2 regions of the Micromonospora sp. NPDC047134 genome follow, and region 1 is predicted to be linked to the other one. Evidence: riboswitches for the same ligand, from Rfam matches in the RefSeq annotation. Region 1 holds a riboswitch; the other holds the start of a gene.
The links. Region 1 has a riboswitch for thiamine pyrophosphate ahead of ABZ795_RS21690 (ECF transporter S component). Riboswitches for the same ligand answer to the same signal wherever they lie in the genome.
Positions count from the first base shown of each region.

Region 2: it holds a riboswitch for thiamine pyrophosphate, as region 1 does, so the genes downstream of both, thiE (thiamine phosphate synthase) here and ABZ795_RS21690 (ECF transporter S component) in region 1, are expected to answer to the same signal.

Region 1 is NZ_JBEYUI010000019.1:64,984-72,238, forward strand. Features, by position in the region: gene gndA (NADP-dependent phosphogluconate dehydrogenase) at 1-215, opposite strand, end outside; gene ABZ795_RS21680 (energy-coupling factor transporter transmembrane component T) at 466-1,266, opposite strand; gene ABZ795_RS21685 (ABC transporter ATP-binding protein) at 1,263-2,708, opposite strand; gene ABZ795_RS21690 (ECF transporter S component) at 2,842-3,432, opposite strand; TPP riboswitch at 3,502-3,607, opposite strand; gene ABZ795_RS21695 (permease) at 3,884-4,873, shown strand; gene ABZ795_RS21700 (TIGR03943 family protein) at 4,870-5,586, shown strand; gene ABZ795_RS21705 (alpha/beta hydrolase) at 5,613-6,443, shown strand; gene ABZ795_RS21710 (DUF6328 family protein) at 6,558-7,058, shown strand; gene ABZ795_RS21715 (hypothetical protein) at 7,115-7,255, opposite strand, start outside.
Region 2 is NZ_JBEYUI010000018.1:67,907-75,161, reverse strand. Features, by position in the region: gene ABZ795_RS21115 (thiazole synthase) at 1-110, opposite strand, end outside; gene thiS (sulfur carrier protein ThiS) at 116-316, opposite strand; gene thiO (glycine oxidase ThiO) at 307-1,392, opposite strand; gene thiE (thiamine phosphate synthase) at 1,449-2,075, opposite strand; TPP riboswitch at 2,070-2,179, opposite strand; gene ABZ795_RS21095 (ThuA domain-containing protein) at 2,511-7,217, shown strand.

The DNA.
Region 1 (7,255 bases):
CGGGGGCGTTCCAGCGCGGCGACGAAGTCCGCAAGGGACTCCGTCGGGACGAAGGTGCCCTCGTCGCCGTGCTCGGCCACCAGCGACCGGGTCCGCTCCGGCGAGCGGTTGTGCAACGCCACGGTGAACCCGTTGCGGGCCAGGTTGCGGGCCAGATTTCGACCCATCACCGCCAGCCCGGTCACACCGATCTGCGCCGTAGCCCGATCCGCCATCCTCGTCGCCACCTTCCGCGTCTGTCAGTAGTGCTGCGACCGTAGCGCGCTTCGATGGCCACCCGCGTCAACCCCCACCCCTGGTCACCATGTGGTCGCACCCCGCACCCCACCAGGCTCGCCTCACCCGCCCCCTGCCTCGTCGATCATGCAGTTTCGGTCGCCATTGCGCGAAGAATATCCCTTATGCGGGGACAAAAACTGCATGATCGGCGGGGCGAGGGCGGGGCGGGGTGTGGGAGGAGGGGGGTCAGGGGGTCAGGGGGGTGAAGGTGCCTAGGGTGATGCTGATGGTGAGGGCGGCGGCGGCCAGGGCGGGGGCGCAGACGAGCAGCAGCCAGTCGGCGGTGCCGAAGGATTGGCGGCGGGCGAAGGTGCGCGGGGCGGTGGAGTCGAAACCCCGGGCGTCCATGGCGACCGCCAGCCGGGTGCCCCGGCGGATCGCCCCGACCAGCAGGGTGAACGCGGTCGACATGAACAGCCGCAGCTTGGCCACCGGGTTGCGTCCGGCCTCCACGCCCCGGGCCCGGCGGGCCATGACGATCATCTGCCACTCCTGGCCGAGCAGCGGCAACAGCCGGAAGGCGGCCAGCGCGCCGATGGCGAACCGGGCCGGGGCCTTCGCGTTCTGCACCAGTGCGTCAGCCAGTTCGGTCGGATCGGTGGTGGCGAAGACGATCACTCCGGGCAGGGCTACCGCGAACAGGCGCAGCACCAGGCCGAGGGCGGTGAACAGCACCGAGGAGGTGACCATGACCGGTCCGGCGTCGAGCAGTACCCGGCCCGACCGGTCAGCGGCGAACAGCACCAGCGCCACCAGTACCCCACCAGCGGCGATCAACAACGGCCAGGCCCGGCGGAACAGCACCCGGTAACGCACCCCGAACAACGGCAGTACCGCCAATTCCACCGCCAGGGCGATCGCCGGTGTCACCGGATCCAGCGTCGCCAGCAGCGGGAACGCGAACAGCAGCGCCGCGGCCAGCTTGGCCACCGGATTGCGGCGGGCCAGCGGGGCGTCCGGCCGGGCGACCGGTTCAAGGTCGATCATCGATCCTCCGCCGCCCGCCGGGTCTCGCCAGTCGGCTGCAGCGTCAGGGTGCGGTCGGCCAGTGCGGCGACGAAGTCGGCGTCGTGGGTGACCGTCACCAGGCCGTGGCCGCCGTCGCGCAGCTGTGCGAAGAGGTCCACCAACTCCCGCCAGGTCCGCCGGTCCTGCCCGAAGGTGGGCTCGTCGCAGATCAACAGCCGGGGCGCGGTGGCCAGCGCGGTCGCCACACTCAGCCGCCGCGCCTCGCCACCGGAGAGGGTGTACGGGTTGGCCCCGGCCAGCTTGTCCAACCGCAGCCGGTGCAGCAACTCGTCCACCCGGTCGCGGATCGTCGCCTCGCCGGCACCGGTACGCCGGGGGCCCAGGGCCAGTTCGTCGAAGACCGTACTGGTGACGAACTGGTGCTCCGGATCCTGGAACACCGAGCCGATCCGGCGGGCCAGTGCCGGTGCGCGCCAGCGGTGCGGTGGCCGGTGGGCGTCCGCCCCGGCCAGCTCCGCGCTGGCCGACAGCCGTCCGGTACCCGGCTTGCCCAGTCCGCCGAGCAGCAACGCCAGGGTGGACTTGCCGGCACCGTTGGGACCGAGCACGGCCAGCGCCTCACCTGCGCGTACGGTCAGATCGGTGGAGGCCAGCCGGGGCGGCTGGCCGAGCCCGTCGGCGGTGAGTAACACCTCGCCGGCCGGGGTGGTGGCCTGGCGCGGGGGAAGCTGGCGGCCCGGCACCCAGACCCCCTCGGCGGCCAGGGCGTCCCCGTGGGCGGCGAAGACCTGATCCGGTGGGCCGTCGGCCCGCACCCCGCCGCCGGGTTCGAGTACCACCACCCGGTCCACCAGGGGCAGGGCGTCGGAGATCCGGTGCTCGACCAGGATCAGGGTGGTGTCGCCGCCGACCGCGCGGGCGATCGCGGTGCGGACCAGGTCCGCCCCGGCCGGGTCGAGGTTGGCGGTGGGCTCGTCGAGCAGCAGCAGGTCGGGGCGGAGTGCTAGGGCCCCGGCCAGGGCCAGCCGCTGCTGTTCGCCGCCGGAGAGTGCCGCGGTGGGGCGGTCCCGGTGGTACGGGAACCCGACCCGGTGCAGCGCCTCGTCCACCCGGGGCCAGATCTGGGCCGCCGGTACCCCCCGGTTCTCCAGCCCGAACGCCACATCGTCGCCGCTGCGGGCCATGACGAGTTGGGACTGCGGATCCTGGAAGACGATGCCGACCCGTTCCCGGGTCTCGGTCGGGGGGCGACCGTCGATCTCGATGGTGCCCTCCTGCTCACCGGAGTCCTCCGGCAGCAGCCCCGCCAGCGCCGCCAGCAGAGTGCTCTTGCCCGCCCCGGAGGGCCCGAGCAGCAACACCCGCTCGCCCCGCCGCACCCGCAGGTCCACCCCCCGCAGGGCCCAGGCCCGCCGCCCCGCATGCCGCCACCCAAACCCCCGCACCCAAACCCCACCCACCCCCACCACTCCTCTCCTCCCCTCACTGCTTCCCAACCCCCACCCCCGATCGTTGCGGTGATCAAGAAGTTTGCGTCTGGAATCGCGGCTCGCCAGACGCAAACCTCTTGATCAACAGGAGTGAAGGGTGGTGTTAGACGAGGGGGCGGTTGCGGCCGGCGGGGAAGCGGTCCAGGACGCCGGTGCCGGCGAGCGCCTTGGTGAGGGCGTAGCCGCCGGCGCCGGCTACCACGGTGGCGCTGACCACGGTGAGCAGCGCGTACGGGATCCGGTAGCTGCCCAGCTCGTACGCGGTGTTCCAGACGAAGAAGTCGAACAGGGCGGCACCCAGACCGGTCAGCGCGCCGGCCAGCAGTGCGGTCGGCAGCCGGAAGGAGCGGTACCGGAAGGCGGCGAAGGCCAGTTCCGCACCGAGACCCTGGATCAGACCCTGGACGATGGTGACACCGCCCCACTCCGAGCCCAGCAGTGCGGAGACCGTAGCCGCGACCGCCTCGCAGAACAGCGCGGCACCCGGCTTACGGATCACCAGCCCGCCGAGCACCGCCGGGACCAGCCAGACCCCGTACATGATGGCCTGGCTGGCCGGGAAGAAGGCGAAGGCGGGGTCCGCGACCCGCCAGACCGCGCCCCAGGCCCAGAAGATCACGCCGAAGGCGACCGCGATCACTGCGGCCACGACGATGTCGATGGTGCGCCACCGGTTGGTGGTCGGTTGGCTCATGATTGCTCCCAGTCCAGTGTCGAACCAGGTAAGACGCACGCCGCGCCCGACGGCACCGGGCCGTGGCGGGCAGGAGGTGGACCGAACTCCCTGCGCTGGCATTACCCAGATCAGGTACGGAGGGTCTGCGGGCGAACCCGCACTCTCAGCGCTGTGCGCTCCCCTGTCGGAGGTGAAGTTGTCTCGCCGACGCTAACACCTTTAAAGATCAACAGGCAACGTGATCTAGCAGGTCGGGCCGGGTGCGGCCCGGTCGAGGTCGCCAAGGGGGTACGCCCACCCGGCGGATCCCCCCGTTTGGCCGACATCCATCGACCTCACCGTCCCCGGCCGGTACTCTCAGCCCGCCGAACCATCGGGGTGAAGAGACGGCAGGGTGAGCACAGACACGAATCAAGCCGTACCGGTCGACGAACCGCAGAACGGTCCGACCGGCACCGCCACCGACCCCGTGCCTCAGCCGGGCAGTGGGGTGCTGCGGCGATGGGTCGGTGACCGGGTCGGCTCCGTGGAGGTGCTGGCCGGGCTGCTGATCCTGCTGGTCATCTTCCGTGATCCGCTGGCCGGGGCGTTGGACGATCCGCGCCTGCAGACCTGGACCACCGTGTTCGTCTCGATCATGGTGCAGGCGGTGCCCTTTCTGGTCTTCGGAGTGCTGCTCTCGGCCGTGATCGCGGTCTTCGTACCCCGGTCGTTCTGGGCCCGGGCGCTGCCCCGACACCCGGCCCTGGCGGTACCGGCGGCCAGCGCGGCCGGGGTGGTGCTGCCCGGCTGCGAGTGCGGCTCCGTACCGATCGCCGGTTCCCTGATCCGCCGGGGGGTCACCCCGGCCGCCGCCCTGGCCTTCCTGCTGGCCGCACCGGCGGTCAACCCGATCGTGCTGACCGCCACCGCGGTCGCCTTCCCGAACAACCTCGAGATGGTCCTCGCCCGAGGCCTGGCCAGCCTCGTGGTGGCCATGGTGATGGGCTGGCTGTGGCTGCGACTGGGTCGCACCGAGTGGATCAGGATGCCGCGCCGACCGGAGCTGGAGGACCCCCGCCGGGGTCGGGCCTTCTGGGCCGCCGTCCGGCACGACGTCACCCAGGCCGGTGGCTTCCTGGTGCTCGGTGCGATGGCCGCCGCCAGCATCAACGTCCTGGTGCCGGAACGATGGTTGCAGACCCTCGCCGACAACCCCTGGCTGTCCGTCCTGGTGCTGGCGATTCTCGCCGTACTGTTGTCGCTCTGCTCCGAGGCGGACGCCTTCGTGGCGGCCTCGCTGTCCCAGTTCTCCCTGACCTCCCGACTGGTCTTCCTGGTGGTGGGGCCGATGGTCGACCTCAAGCTGATCTCGATGCAGGCCGGTGTCTTCGGGCGCCGATTCGCCTTCCGGTTCGCCCCGGCCACCTTCGCGGTGGCCCTGCTGGTCGCCGCCGGGGTCGGGGTGGTGCTGCTGTGAACCGGCAGGCCCAGGGGGTGCTCCTGCTGCTGTTCGGCGGGGCGGTGCTGCGGGCCAGCCTCACCGACCTCTACCTGCGCTATGTCAAGGAAGGGCTGCGACCCTTCCTGATCGCCGCCGGCCTGCTGCTGGTGGTCGCCGCGATCATGACCCTGTGGTACGAGCTGCGCCCGGCCGCCGATGATCCCGCCGTGGAGCATGACGGGCACCCCCACCACGAACCCCGGGTGGGTTGGCTGCTCATCCTGCCGGTGCTCGGCCTGCTGCTGGTGGCCCCACCAGCTCTGGGCTCGTACGCGGCCAGCCAGTCCGGCACCGCCCTGAACGCCCCGCGACAGTCGGACTACCCGCCCCTGCCCGACGCCGACCCGGCACCGGTCAGCGTCCTGGACTACGCGGCGCGGGCCCTGTTCGACCGGGGCGCCTCGATCGGCGACCGGCGGGTGCAGTTGACCGGCTTCCTCACCACCGGCGGGGACGGCCGACCGATTCTGGCCCGCATGGTGCTGTCCTGCTGCGCGGCCGACGGGCGGCCGGTCAAGCTCGGGCTCACCGGCGAGGTGCCGGTCGGGTTGCCGGACGACACCTGGGTGGAGGTGGTCGGCCGGTACAGCGACCGGATCGGTCGTGACCCGGTCAACGACGCCGAGATCCCGTACCTCCAGGTCGAGTCCTGGCGGCGGATACCCACCCCCAAGCAGCAGTACGACTGAGCGCCGACCTCGGTAGGCTGCCGTTCATGCACATCGACGCCCGAGGTCTGCGGTTCGACGTCGTCGCCGGTGGCCCGCAGGACGGTGCACCGGTGCTGCTGCTGCACGGTTTCCCGCAGCACGCGGGCGAGTGGAACGACGTGACGACGACCCTGCACGTGGCCGGTCTGCGCACCTACGCGGTCAACCAGCGCGGCTACTCCCCGGGCGCCCGCCCGACCTCCGTGGAGGCGTACCGGCTGGCGGAGTTGGTAGCCGACGCGGCCGCCATCCTGGACGCCCTCGGTGTCGACTCCGCCCACGTGGTGGGGCACGACTGGGGTGCCGTGGTCGCCTGGGCGCTGGCCGCCGGGCATCCGGAGCGGGTCCGCACCCTGACCGCCGTCTCCGTGCCCCATCCGGCCGCCATGGCGTACGCCCTCGCCGAGGACTCGCAGCAGAAGGCGCGCTCGGCGTACATGATGCTGTTCCGTCGGCCCGGGGTGGCCGAGAAGACCCTGCTGGCCCTGAAGGCCCGAGGGCTGCGCGGGATGCTGCGCGGGGTCGGGGATCCGGCGCGGGTGTCCACGTACGCCGAACCGATGCGCGAACCCGGCGCCCTGACCGCCGCCCTGAACTGGTACCGGGCGATGTCCCAGGCGGACCTGGCGGCGATCGGCCCGGTGACCGTGCCGACCACCTTCGTGTGGAGCGACCGGGACGTGGCGATCGGGCGTACCGCCGCCGAGGCCTGCGCTAGCCACGTACGTGGGGACTACCGGTTCGTGGAACTGGCCGGGGTCAGCCACTGGATTCCGGACCAGGTACCGACCCGACTGGCCGAGGCCATCGTGACCCGGGTCCGTTCCGTCGCCTGAGTACGGCGGGCGGTTGCTGTCGGAGGCGGTTTCGGAACGAGGGCGGTGGGGCAATCAGCGTTGCCGCCGTCGCCGAATCGCGCCGACGGCGTGCCGTACCCCCGGAGGTCAGCGGTGTCCAAGGAAACCGAGAAGCAGCGATGGCAGCGCAACTTCGCCGACCTGTTGCAGGAGTTGCGGGTAGCACAGACCGGCGTACAGATCCTCTTCGCCTTCCTGTTGACCCTGCCGTTCAGCAACGGCTTCGACGACACCACCCCGTTCCAGCGGGACGTCTACATCGTCGCCCTGCTCGCGGCGGCCGGCGCCACCGCGATGATCATCTCGCCGGTGGCGTTCCACCGGGCACTGTTCCGCCAGGGACGTAAGCCGGATCTGGTCCGGTTCGCCCACCGGATGGCCTCCGGCGGCCTGGCCCTGATGCTGATCGCGATGGTCAGCTCGGTCCTGCTGATCACGGACTTCGTGCTGGCCCGGCCGATCGCCTTCCTGCTCAGCGCGGTCACCGGCCTCTGGTTCCTCACCTTCTGGCTGATCCTGCCGTTCTCCCGCCGCAACTGGGGCGACGACGACATCGACGACGACGAAGACCCCAGCGGCCTGTCCAACGACTGACCCCGCCCCTGTTGATCAAGAGGTTTGCGGCAGGATCCGCGCCGCAAACCTCTTGATCAACGCGGGCGGGTGGGGGAGGAGGTCGGTGGGGTGGTGGGGGTGCGCAGGCCGAGGTGGCGTAGTTCCAGGGCGGCCAGGGCGGTGATGGTCTGCTCGTCGCCGTGCCGCCACGCCTGCGCCACGTCGGGGTCGATGCG
Region 2 (7,255 bases), on a different contig from region 1:
GTGCCGGAGGCCCGGATCGCCTGTTCGAGCACGTGCAGGTTGGCCGCTCCGCCGGTACCCAGGATCAGCCGGGACCCGAACCGGGTACCGCCGATCTCGAAGCCGTCCATCCTGGTCACCCGCCCTGGGCGGCGCTGAGCACCTCTACCCGGTCGCCGCCGTGCAGCACGGTCGCCGGCCATCCGGTACGCGGCACCACCTCGCCGTTGACCGCCACGGCCACCCCCCGGTGCTGCGGCGTGACCTGTCGTACCAGTTCAGCGACCGTGGCGCCGTCGGGCACCACCTGCCCGACTCCGTTGACCGTCAACTCCATCTGTCGTCCTCCTTGCTGTCCGGACGGAACCGGTCGGCCCGGAAGGGACTGAGCATCGACTCGTCCGCTTCCGCCCCGGTGATCAGGCCGGTGATCAGGTCCGCGGTGACCGGGGTCAGCACGATTCCGTGCCGGTGGTGACCGGTGGCCGCCAGCACCTGCGGGCGGTCGGGCAGCGGCCCCAGGATCGGGGCGTTGTCCGGGGTGCCGGGGCGCAGCCCGGCGATCGTCTCCACCAGGTCGTACTCGGCCAGTTCGGGCAGCAGGTCGATTGCGGCCCGCAGCAGCCGCAGCACCGCACCGGCGGAGACCGCCAGGTCGGAGCGTTCCTCGACGGTGGCACCGACCACGACCTCACCGCACTCGCGCGGGACCAGGTAGACGTGCTCGCCGTCGGCGTACCCCCGGATGACGTGCCGGAAGCCCGGCGGGCCGCCGTCCGGGGTACGCAGCCGCAGCACCTGGCCCTTCACCGGGCGGACCGGCAGCCCGGTCAGGGCGGTGGCGCCGCAGCCGGCGGCGACCACGGTCACCTCGGCGGACACCTCGGACAGTCGCCCCACCGGCTCGGTGACCAGCACCGCGCCGGCCCGCTCGGCGGCCAGCCGCAGCGCCGGTACCAGCCGACGCGGATCGACCTGGTGATCGGTGGCGGCGAGGGCACCCCCGCGAACCCGGGGGGCCAGCGCCGGTTCATGCTCGCGCAACTGGGAGGGCAGCAGCGGGGTCACCGGCAGACCCAGACCCTGCTGGTACGCCCACAGCCGCCGCGCCTCGGCCAGGTCGTCGGCGGTCAGCCCGACCATCAGGGTGCCCTCAGTCCGGTACCCGATGTCCAGGCCGCTGGCCTCGGTCAGCTCGGCGGCGAAGGCCGGCCAGCGTCGAGCGGACTCGGTGAGCAGCCCGGTCAGTTCGTGTTCACCGAAGTACGCCTCCGCCACCGGCGCCAGCATCCCGGCGGCCACCTGGGAGGCTCCCGACCCCGGAGCCGGATCGTGCACCACTACCCGCAGTCCCCGGGCCGCGCACCGCCAGGCGATCGCCAACCCGATCGGCCCCGCCCCCACCACCGCCACCTGCGGTGCAAGGAAGGGCCCCCGCTTAACGTCTCCGGTATAGGAAGGGCCCCTGCTTAACACGTCAGCGCCCTGACCAGCTCGGCTGCGGCGTGGGCGGGATCGGCGGCTGCGGAGAGCGCGCCGACCACCGCCACCCCGTACACGCCGGCGGCCCGTAACCCGGGTACGTCCGCCGCCGTCACTCCCCCGATGGCGATCACCGGCACGGCGACCGCCTCGACCACCGCCCGGACGCCGGCCACCCCGATCGCCGGTGGCAGGCCGTCCTTCGTGGTGGTGGCGTGGCAGGGGCCCACGCCCAGATAGCTGGCTCCGGCGGCGACCGCCTCGGCGGCCGAAACCGGCTCCCGGGCGGTGGCGCCCAGCACCGCCTGCGGGCCGAGCACCTGCCGGGCCGCCGCCACCGGCAGGTCCTCCGCGCCGACATGACCGCCGGCGGCCCCCGCCGCCAACGCCACATGCAGGCGGTCGTTGACCAGGCAGGTGACGCCGTACGGCCGGCAGCGGGCGAGCACCCGGCAGGTCAGCTCGTACGCCTCCCGGTCGGTGACGGCGTCCTCGGCCCGGACCTGGACCACCAGCTCGGGGTGGGCCACCGGCAGGACGGCCGCGAGCACGGCCAGCGCATCCCGCCCCGGTCGAGTGTCGGTGATCAGATGCAGTCGTCCGAGGGACGGCACGGCAACACTCCTCCCTGCGCCGGCATTACCCGGATCAGGTTCGACGGTCGGGGGCTGGCAGCCCCCCTCTCAGCCCGGTACACCGGGCTCCCGTGGGTTCGTTGGGTGTCACCGTACGTCGTTTCGGCTGCGCCGCCAACCCCCGGACCCGCCCCGGCCAACCCCGGGAGCTGGCCGGACTCCACCGTTTCACTCTCATCCGGCGACCAGAAGGGACCCGGTTACGCAGTGACTCATGCCAATTGGATGACGCCTCGTTACCAAGCTGTTACATCAATGAGTCTTGCCCGAAACCGATCGATCAAAGGAAATTTGATTGATCGGCTCAGTTCCTCGGCAGCCAGACCCTCACCGTCAGGTACGAGCACTCGGACCGACCCGGAGTAGCCACCGACGTCCGCTCCGACCCGTCCTACACGGAAAGAGGAGATCTTCGTGCCCCGACTCAGCCGCGGGCGAGCAACGCTCGACCCGTTAGCCGTGGCGCTACTCGCCCTGGCACTCGTTCTGACCGCCGCGCCGTTCCCGATCGCCCGCCCCACAGCCGCCCAGGCCGCCGGCCGTACCACCACCCAGGCCGCCGCCCCCACCACCGCTCAGGCCGCGGCGGCGGAGCCGTTCTCCGTCCTGGTGTTCTCCAAGACCGCCGGGTTCCGCCACGACTCGATTCCCGCCGGCATCCGGGCCATCCAACAGCTCGGCACCGCGAACAACTTCACCGTCGTCACCACTGAGGACGGTGCGGCCTTCACCGACACCAACCTGGCCAGGTTCAAGGCGGTCATCTGGTTGTCGACCACCGGCGACGTGCTCAACGCCACTCAGCAGTCGGCCTTCGAGCGCTACATCCGGGCCGGTGGCGGATACGTCGGGGTGCACGCCGCCTCCGACACCGAGTACGACTGGGCCTGGTACGGCCAACTGGTCGGGGCCTACTTCAACAGCCACCCGGCCAACCAGACCGCCACCGTGAAGGTCGAGGACACCACCCACGAGTCGACCCGGCACCTGCCGGACCGGTGGTCCCGCTTCGACGAGTGGTACAACTTCCGCACCAACCCCCGCGCCCGTCAGGTGCAGGTGCTGGCCTCGCTGGACGAGCGCAGCTACAGCCCCGGCAGCGGGGCGATGGGGCACGACCACCCGATCGCCTGGTGCCAGAACTACGACGGTGGCCGGTCCTGGTACACCGGTGGCGGGCACACCCAGGAGTCCTTCGCCAACGCCGAGTTCCTCCAGCACCTGCTCGGCGGCATCCAGACCGCGGCCGGGGTGGTGCACGCCGACTGCGGCGCCGGTCGGGCCGCCAACTTCGAGAAGGTGACGCTGGACAGCAACACCAGCAACCCGATGGAGCTGGACATCGCCGAGGACGGGCGGGTCTTCTACATCGAGCGCGACGGCCGGGTCCAGATCATCAAGCCGGACACCGGGCAGACCGTCACCGCCCTGCGGCTGAGTGTCTTCGCCGGCAACGAGGACGGCCTGCTGGGCATCCGCCTCGACCCCAACTTCAGCAGCAACGGGTGGATCTGGCTCTACTACGCCCCGAGCGCGGGCGGGTCCCGCAACTACCTGTCCCGGTTCACCGTCACCGGTGACACGATCAGCGCGTCCAGCGAACGGGTCGTCCTGGAGGTGCCCACCCAGCGCAACACCTGCTGCCACATGGGCGGGACGATGACCTTCGACTCGGCCGGCAACCTGTACCTGGCCACCGGGGACAACACCAACCCCTTCGAGTCCAGCGGATACAGCCCCTTGGACGAGCGCTCCGGGCGCGCGGACTACGACGCCCAGCGTACCGCCGGCAACACCAACGACCTGCGCGGCAAGGTGCTGCGGATCCGGCCCCAGGCCGACGGGACGTACACCATCCCGAGCGGGAACCTGTTCGCCCCGGGCACCGCCCGGACCCGTCCGGAGATCTACGCGATGGGGCTGCGCAACCCCTTCCGGATCGGCATCGACCCGGTGACCAATGTGCTCTACGTCGCCGACTACGGCCCGGACGCCACCACCACCAACGCGAACCGGGGCCCGGAGGGCCTGGTGGAGTGGAACATCGTCGACCGGCCCGGCAACTTCGGCTGGCCGTACTGCCACGGCAACAACCAGGCGTACAACGACTACCAGTTCCCGTCCGGCCCGAGCGGGGCTAAGTTCAACTGCTCCGCGCCGGTGAACAACTCCCCCAACAACACCGGTCTGACCAACCTGCCGGCGGCCATCCCGGCCACGGTGGACTACGGCTACGGCGGCGACAGCCGCTTCCCGGAGATCGGCGGCGGCGGAGCGCCGATGGCCGGCCCGGTCTACCGGTTCGACCCGACCATCTCGTCCCGCCGCCAGTGGCCGGCGTACTTCGACGGCAAGTCGATCTTCGGCGAGTGGAACCAGTCGCGGATGTACACCATGCAGGTCAGCCGGGACGGCAAGACCCTCGTGGACATCAACCGGATCCTCGACCAGATGACCTTCGTCCGGCCGATGGACATGGAGTTCGGCCCCGACGGCGCGTTGTACCTGATCGAGTGGGGTAGCGGCTTCGGCGGCGACAACGACAACTCCGGGGTCTACCGCATCGACTACACCGCCGGGGCCCGGGCTCCGATCGCGGTGGCCGCGGCGACCCCCACCTCGGGGGCTCCCCCGCTGGCGGTCACCTTCTCCAGCGCGGGTTCCCGCGACCCGGACGGTGGCACCCTCACCTACGCCTGGACCTTCGGTGACGGTGGCACCTCCACCCAGGCCAACCCGACCCACACGTACACCCGCTCCGGCAGCTACACCGCGCAGTTGCGGGTGACCAACCCGGCGGGCCGCAGCGCGGTGGCGAACGTGCCGATCACGGTCGGCAACACCGCCCCGACGGTCACCATCGAATTCCCCCCGGACGGCGGCTTCTTCGCCTGGGGTGACCAGGTCGCGTACACCATCCGGGTGACCGACCCAGAGGACGGCACGATCGACTGCGACGAGGTCGAACTCCAGGTGCTGCTGGGTCACGACGAGCACGCCCATCCCCTGGAGCGGCACACCGGCTGCACCGGCACGGTGCAGACCCAGCTGGCCGACGGCCACGGGGCGGACGCGAACGTCTTCACCGTGCTGGAGGCGACCTACACCGACCGGGGTGGTTCCGACGGAGCCGAGCCGCAGACCGGCCGGGCCCTGAAGATCCTCCAGCCCAAGCGCAAGGAGGCAGAGTACTTCTCGGCCACCGGCCGGGTGGCCGGTGCCACCGGGGGCGGCACCGCCGGGGTGGAGAAGGAGACCACCGGTGACACCGCCGGCGGCGGGCAGAACATCGGCTTCATCGAGGACGGCGACTGGTGGTCGGTCACCCCGGCCAGCCTGACCGGGGTCACCTCGATCCAGTTCCGGGTAGCCTCGGCTACCTCCGGTGGCCGGATCGAGGTCCGGGCCGGGGCCGCCGACGGTCCCCTGATCACCACTGCCACGGTGGCCGGCACCGAGGGCTGGCAGACCTACACCGACGTCACCGCGCAGATACCCAACGGCGCCTCTTCGGAGGGCGGGCTGTACTTCGTCGCCCGGGACCCCAACCGGGGCACCGGAACCCTGTTCAACGTCAACTGGATGAACTTCGTCGGCCCTGGGGTCAGCGGCAACGCCCCACCGACGGTCACCGCCACGGCCACCCCGACCAGCGGGACCGCGCCACTGGCCGTGACCTTCACCGGTACGGCGTCCGACCCGGACGGGGACACCCCGCTGACGTACGCCTGGGACTTCGGCGACGGTGGCACGGCGACCACCCTCAACGCCACCCACACCTACACCACGGCGGGCAACTACACCGCCACCCTGACGGTCACCGACAGTCGGGGTGCCCGGGGCCAGGCCACCGTGCAGATCCGGGTGGACGGGCCCGGGGGCAATGAGCCCTGCCAGGTGGAGCAGGGGCCCCAACGGTCGGACGAGTTCACCGGCACCGCGCTGGATCGCCAGCGGTGGACCAGTGTGGTGCGGGACAGCCAGGGGTACTCGCTGACCGGGGGTGCCCTGCGCCTGCCCACCGCGGCGGGTGACCTGTACGGCACCCGCAACGACGCGACCAACCTGGTGCTCCAGCCCGCGCCCAGCGGGGCCTGGCAGGCGACCACCCGGGTCACCGTCGCGGCCCGGGCCGACTACCAGCAGGCCGGCCTGATCCTGTACGGCAACGACGACAACTACGCCAAGCTGGACCTGGTCTACGGCGGCAACCGCAAGGTGGAGTTCATCCGGGAGAGTGCCGGCACCCCGCGCAACGAAAGCGCGGACGCCACGGCCGCTCCCACCGGCGACACCATCCACCTGCGACTGACCAGTGACGGGACGAACCTGACCGCGGCCTACTCGACCGACGGGCAGACCTTCACCCCGGTGGGTCGGTCCGCTGCCCTGGCCGGGATCACCAACCCCCGGATCGGTCTGTTCGCCCTCAACGGCGGCACCACCGCCCCGGTCCTGAACGCGGACTTCGACTGGTTCCGGATCACCCCGGAGGCCACGACGGGTACGAGCGCCACACCCTCGGACGAGTTCACCGGCAGCACCCTGGAGAAGTGCCGGTGGAACGCCATCGTGCGGGAGGAGGCGACCCGGTACCGGGTGACCGACGGTGCCCTGCGCATCGATGTACCCAACGGTGACATCTACGGCACCAGCAACACCGGGCCGACGAACTTCATCCTGCAGAACAGTCCGGCCGGGAACTGGACGATCCAGACCCGGGTCGACGGCAGCCTGTTCAACGAGCAGTACCAGCAGGCGGGTCTGCTGGTGTACGCCGACGACGACAACTACCTGAAGTTCGACTACGTCACGGACAACGCGGCCGGTCAGACGATCTCGCGACGGATCGAGTTCCGTAGTGAGGTCGGCGGGGTGGTGCAGAGCACCCAACCCCAGGCCACCGGGCTGACCCAGGGGATCTGGCACCTGCGCCTGTCCCGCAGCGGCAGCACCTACACCGCCGCCTACTCGGCGGACGGAACGAGTTGGACCAGCCTGGGCTCCTTGACCAGCACCGCGGTCGGGACCACCCCGAAGGTGGGGCTGTTCACCCTGGGGGCCAACCAGACCGCCTCGAAGACGGCCGCCTTCGACTACTTCCGGCTGACCCCGGGCTAGTCGACCGATCGGAGCCGGCCCGCACCTGGAGGGGTGCG